DNA from 2 places in the Xylocopilactobacillus apis genome. Region 2 is predicted to be linked to the other one. Evidence: predicted binding sites of a transcription regulator. Region 2 holds the regulator's gene; the other holds the start of a gene.
What was found. The regulator NrdR, encoded in region 2, represses ribonucleotide reductase genes. The targets are predictions, from matches to a motif close to ACACNATATATNGTGT.
Positions count from the first base shown of each region.

Region 1: nrdD (anaerobic ribonucleoside-triphosphate reductase) is a predicted target of NrdR. The motif match lies at 1,653-1,668, and genes of this name have one in related genera.

Region 1 covers NZ_AP026801.1:449,856-453,290, reverse strand. Annotated here, with positions in the region: gene nrdD (anaerobic ribonucleoside-triphosphate reductase) at 1-1,574, opposite strand, end outside; gene R8749_RS02075 (tyrosine-protein phosphatase) at 1,722-2,498, opposite strand; gene R8749_RS02070 (peptide ABC transporter substrate-binding protein) at 2,488-3,435, opposite strand, start outside.
Region 2 covers NZ_AP026801.1:1,002,531-1,005,965, reverse strand. Annotated here, with positions in the region: gene polA (DNA polymerase I) at 1-129, shown strand, start outside; gene mutM (DNA-formamidopyrimidine glycosylase) at 142-969, shown strand; gene coaE (dephospho-CoA kinase) at 951-1,550, shown strand; gene nrdR (transcriptional regulator NrdR) at 1,554-2,045, shown strand; gene R8749_RS04765 (DnaD domain protein) at 2,068-3,360, shown strand; gene dnaI (primosomal protein DnaI) at 3,357-3,435, shown strand, end outside.

The DNA.
Region 1 (3,435 bases), 550 kb from region 2:
GGCTCCCATTCTGGGCCGTAAAAGACTGTCCCCACTTCGTATAATCCAATATAGCCTAAAGAAACGGTCGCTCTGCTATTCTTAAAAAGTTCATCAACTTTATCAGTTGGCTTTAATCTCTTGCCAAAAGCTCCGTATTGATAAAGAATTGGGGCATTTTGAACAGTTGCTTCTTTTGTTCTTTCAACCTTATAGACTAATGCATCACGACAAATATCAACACGTTCTTTTAAGATCTGCCAGAATTTATCCTGATCACCTTTAGATTCGATTGCAATCCGCGGTAAATTAATCGTAACAACTCCTAAATTCATCCGGCCCGATTCAACATCCTGTCCATTTTCGTCTTTCCAGCTTTGAAGAAAAGAACGGCAGCCCATTGGAGCTTTAAATGAGCCTGTAAGTTTAGTGATCATATCATAAGATACAACATCCGGATACATTCTTTTAGTTGCACAGTCAATTGCAAGCTGTTTAACATCATAATTTGGATCTTCCGGATTTAAATTTAAACCCCGTTTTAGCGTGAAAACTAATTTTGGAAAAATTGCTGTTCGATGTTCAGTTCCTAATCCATCAATTCTAACTTTAAGAATGGCTTTTTGAATCTCACGTTCTGCCCAGCTTGTACCAAGACCAAAACCTAAGGTTGTAAATGGCGTCTGACCATTAGATGAATAAAGAGTATTAATTTCGTACTCTAAACTCTGCATGGCATCATAAATATCTTTAACGGTGCGCTCTTTTGCGTACTCTTCTCTTTTTTGAGGATCATCAATCCACTTTTTAGCTTCGAGAACGTGCTTATCAAAATTCTTCATCGCAAAAGGTGCTAAAAGTTCATCAGTCCGATCTGATGAGCAGCCGCCGTATTGGCTTGATGCAACATTAGCTATGATTTGGGCCATTTGAGCGGTTGCAACTTGAATTGAATGAGGTGTTTCCACTTCTGCATTTCCAATTTTAAAACCATTGGTTAACATCTCTTTAAAATCAATCAAACAACAGTTTGTCATCGGTTCATAAGGAGTGTAGTCGAGATCATGCCAATGAATTTCGCCTTTTAAGTGGGCATTTGCAACCTGAGGCGGCAGCATTTTTAGACCAATCGATTTAGCAACTGTCCCGGCTGTTAAATCACGTTGAGTATTAAAAACGTTACTATCTTTATTGGCATTCTCATTAACAACCGTTTCGTCTTTTTTTAAAAGTTTTTCAATTGTAAAATTAATATCTGTTGCTTGATTGCGAGAAAAATCCTTTTCAGTTCGGTAAGAAATATAAGCTTTTGCTACATTATAAAGATGATGCGCTAAAAGGACATGTTCAACGATATTTTGAATTTCATAGATTTTAACATTATCGTGAAAGCGCTCTTTAATTTCAGCTTCAACATCAGAAGTAACATCCTCAAATGTTTGATAATCGATTGGGCTTAAATCAGAATTTACACTTCTAGCTGCTTTAATGATCGCCTGGGTAATCTTATTAAGATCAAAATTAACTTGCCGACCATCACGCTTAATAATTGTAATTCCTAAAGTTTTAGTTTGATTTTTTTCTAATTCAAGCATTATCCTCTATCTCCCAATTCAAATTTCTAATCCCATTCTACCAAAATATAGGTATTTTTTTAAGCCATTTCATTTCAGCTACAAGATCTAGTATTTTTTTTAATCGCAAAAAAAGAATGCCTAAATATCAGCACTCTTTTTTTCTATCTAGTATTTAAGATAGATTTTTCTTAAATCGGTAATTTCTGATTCGCTCAGTTTTAGAGCGTCTTTTGCATACTGCTTAAAACTGCCGTAAAAATAATCAATCGCCTTAAAAATAACAGTGATGTTATTAGCCTGAACATCAGACAAATTCATTTGATTAATAAATTCATCAACATCATCATTCGTTAATACTTCTGAAGTTCTAGAAGTATAGGCCATATTTGATAGTAAATAATCCTCAATTATTATTTGATCCGGCACATTAAATAGCTTTTCAATTAATGCTGCACCAATCCCTGTTCGATCCTGTCCTGCTGAACAATGAAATAAAAGTGATTGATTTGGTTCACTATTTTCTAACATTAGATGAAACATCTTGCTATAAGTATTTTGACTGTATTCATTTAATACAACATTCTGATAAATACCTCCAATATCAGACGCTGGGGTAAATTTATGGTGATGTTTAATTAAATTGGTGAACGATCTCCAAGAAGAAATGGAACTGCTATCGGGACTGTAAACTGGTAAATGCTCATACTTAACACCCGATAAATTGGGATCTGGAGATATTTTTAGTTCTGTTGGAGAACGAAAATCAAGATCATATTTGACTCCATAATCAACTAATTCGCTTTGCCCCTTTTTATCTAAATTACTTAAGGCACCTGATCTAAGCAGTTTATGCCAAAGAATTGTTTTACCATCTTGCGTCGGATAACCTCCCATTTCACGAAGATTAACACTGCCAGAAAAATTTAAAATTCTATTTTCCATCGAGTTTTGCCCCTACATAATTAAAAAGATTATTAGGAGTAAAAGTTACACCTTTAAGTGAACTTCTTGTTAAATGAGCTTCTACTAACTGATAGATCGGAGCTGCCTCCTGATCGCGTGATAAAATTTCTTGAGCTTGATTCATTTCATCAAATCGTTTGTTAGGATCTGATTCCCGATTGCTTTGCGCAATTAAACGATCGTAATCTGCATTAGAGGTATGACCAAAATTATATACATTTTCTGTTGTTTCAACATTTAATATTGCAACTGGATCTGGAAAATCTGCCGCCACTTGACTTGTCATAAGATCAAACTGACCATTTTGACCTTGTTGTAACCGAGTTTTATGGGGAACTGCTTGAATATTAATTTTTAAACCTGGTAAACGTTCGAGCTGTCCTTGGAAATATTCCATTAATTTCTTATTTGTATCGTTATCTTCTCCCAGCATCGTCCAAGAAACTGAATCAATGCCTGTTTCTTTTTTCCCTTCCTGCCATAATCTTTTAGCCTGATTTAAATCGTAGCTCGAATATTTAGCAGTTGTTTGATTAAGATTTTTGCTAAAATCTTCATTAGTATTAGGGTTATCAGCTAAGCCTAACGGAACCAAAACATGAATTGGAAATGAACCATCACCTAAAATATTTTGGGTTAAATTTTTGCGGTCAACCGCCAAACTTAAGGCTCTTCTAATTTTTACATTTTTTAAAGCTTTGTTCTTTGCTTGATTAAATGTTAAATACATCGTTCTAGTAAGCTTACGAGATTTAAAGTTTGGATCACTTTTCTTTTGTTTAGCTAGAGGTCCATTCAAAACAACATCATCCAGCTGTTTATTTTCAAATAGATTAATAGCTGTATTGGGATCTTTTACCACTTGGTATTCAATGCGATCCAAATAAACATGTGATGAATTCCAGTAATTGTTATT
Region 2 (3,435 bases):
GAAGTAGCACCTGGAGAAGAGGATTCGATTAGTTCAATCGTACCGAAATTAATGGATTCTGCATTTAAATTAAAAGTTCCACTTAAGGTGGAAAGTCATTTTGGTCAAACCTGGTTTGATGTACATTAGTAGAGGAAAAAAATGCCCGAATTACCTGAAGTGCAAACAGTTGTTAATAATCTAACTCCTTTAATTATCGATCATACTATTAAAAATATTGATGTTTATTATCCTAAGATGATCCAAAACGATTTAGATGAATTTACCAATACTTTAAAAGGTTTAAAATTTACCGGAATTAGAAGAAGGGGTAAATATATTCTATTTGATTTAAATCATGGGAAGACTTTAATCAGCCATTTGAGAATGGAAGGAAAATACAGTGTTTTGGAATCTAGCGATCAAATTCCAAAACACACTCATGTTGTTTTTAATTTTGATAATGGTCAAAGATTAGCGTATCACGATACTCGCAAATTTGGCCGAATGCACCTTGTAGATACTTCTAAAGTTGACGTTACTAAAGAAATTAAAAAATTAGGCCTTGAACCTTTTGATAAATCATTTACTGGTGATGCACTATATCAATTACTAGAAAAGAAAAAAGGAAAAATAAAAGTCGTTTTACTCTCCCAAGAAGTAGTAGTTGGTTTAGGAAATATTTATGTAGACGAAGTTCTTTATTATGCTAAAATTCATCCTGCTTCAATTGCCAATCATTTAACCAAGGAAGATGCTGAATTAATTTGTGAAGGCTCAAAGAAAATTTTAAAAAGTGCAATTAAGTATGGTGGAACTACGATCTTTAGTTTTAAAAATGCTAACGGACAGATTGGGCACTTTCAAGATCATTTAAAAGTTCATAGCCAGGATGGTAAAACTTGTGAAAGAGACGGTAATCCAATTAGTAAAATTAAGTTAGATGGCCGATCTACTTACTTTTGTTCAAAATGTCAAATTCTCAAATAATTGGAATTACCGGGGGGATCGGAACCGGCAAATCTTACGTTGGAAACATAATCCGCTCACTTGGATTTCTTGTTTTAGATTCTGATAAAATTGCCCACGATGTTTTAAATGAAAATAAAGTAATTGAAATTATCGAAAATAATTTTGGAGCCGAAGTTCTAACAGAAAACGGATTAATTAATCGAAAAGCTTTAGGCAATATTGTTTTTAAAAATTCTCTAAAATTATCTTTACTTAATCATTTATTAGATCCTTATTTGAGATCTGCCATTATAAATCAATTAAAAGTTGCATCAAAACCAGTTTTCATTGAAATTCAATTATTATATGAACAGCATTATGAAGAATATTTAGATCAAGTCATAGTAATCTATGCAGATAATCAAACTGCTGCTAATCGAATTCAGGAAAGAGATCATGTTAATCTAGATTTTGCAAAAAAGAAAATTTCCAGCCAAATGCCGATTAGTGAAAAAATCAAAAAGGCAGACTATGTTATAGATACAACTAAGAATAATGTTAAAGAACAGGTTATAGATTTTTTAAATAAAATAGATCTTTTGAAAGTTAATAAGGAGTAAAAATTGAAATGTCCTAACTGCGGTTATGCCGATACAAGAGTTGTTGATAGTAGACCAACAAAACTAAATACGGCAATTAGAAGAAGAAGACAATGTGAAAAATGTAAATTTAAATTCACTACTTTTGAAAAAGTAGAGTCTACTCCTTTAGTAGTTGTCAAAAAAAATGGTTCTAATCAAGTCTTTGATCGAAATAAAATATCAAGAGGACTAGTTAGAGCTGCTGAAAAAAGAAATATTAGTCAGGATGTTCTAAATAAGATTGTTGATGAAATTGAAGAGCATATTAGATTAAGCAGTGAATACGAAGTAACAACGAGACAAATTGGAGATATGGTTATGAAAAAACTTGCAGTTGTTGATGAAGTTGCATACATCAGGTTCGCTAGTGTTTACCGTGAATTTTCAAGCATTGATGTGTTTTTATCAGAATTACAAAGCATGTCTCGAAAAAATAAAAAGAAAAAATCCAAAATTGATAAAAATTCAAATTAAAAAGTTAAAGAGGAAAGTTTGAATGGATGAACACCAGTTGCATCCGAGAGATGGCTTTTTAGTAACCAATATTAATTATTTTTCTGATTTTAGTAATCAAGTGCTGACTGATCTGTATTTGCCCATTATTGGCAGTAAACCTTATACTTTATATCTGTACTTATGGAGCTTGACCTCTAAAAAAATAGTGTCAATCGATCGTTATCAGCATACTCGTTTAATTAATTCTGTTGGCGAAAGCATTGAAGAAATTAAAAATTCATTAGTTAAACTTGAAGGAATTGGTTTAATTCGAACTTTTTTTAAAAAAGACATTATTGGAACGCTTTTTTTATATGAGTTATCTTCACCTGTAAGCCCTGATCGTTTTTTTAGTGATGATCTTTTATCTGCTTATCTTTGTGAAACTGTAGGCGAAAAAGACTATTCAGATTTATTAGAAAAATATACTCTTCATCCAGCAAATAAAGAAAAATTTACTGAAATTACGGCTTCTTTTTTTGATGTATTTAATTTAGACAGCGTTAATTTTGTAAACCAAAAGTCTAACCTAAATTACCAAGAAGAAAGAATTCCTAATCATCAGAAGTTTGATCAAAAGTTATTTCTAACTTTAATGGAAAAATATGGAATTGAAGATACAATTATTAATCAGAATTTAAGACAATTTCAAGATTTATCCTCTTTTTATAACGTGAACGAGCTAGAGTTATCCAATGCAATTATCAATTCAAATTGCATTCAAAAGGATCATTTTTCTAATGATAAATTGATAGCTTACTTTAATCAGAGAACAAGTAATAAAAAATTTGATCCTAAAAAAGTATCCGATGATGATTTACAAGATCTTAACGAAGCTGACAAAAAGATTATTGAAAAAGCTACTTCTTTATCACCGTTAAATTTTTTAAAACTTATGAAAGAGCAGTTCGGCGGATACATCACAAATTCTGAAGCGTCGATTCTTCAAAAACTGGTTCGAAGGCAAGTTTTACCTAATGAATTGATTAACATTATGATGTATTATGAAGCCAAAAATTATCCAACTATTTCTCAAAGGGTTTCAGATACAATTGCTAATGATTGGTTAAAGCATCAGATTCAAAGCCCAGCAGAAGCTTTAAAATACATCAACAACTTTAAAAATAAAAAGCCCAAAAAATCAGTTTATTTTGATAAACGAAAGAAACCTGTTCCTAAATGGTTTAACGAAGATAATCAATCAAATATTGAGAGAAAAAATCAACCTGATGTCAATGACATGATAAAAAAAGAAGAACGTAGACGTAAGATGTTAGAGGGGAAAAATAATTGAAAAATATTTCAAGTGTTTTAAAAGAGTATATGCAAACACACAACATGGCCCCTCGGTATCAGGAATTATTAAAAA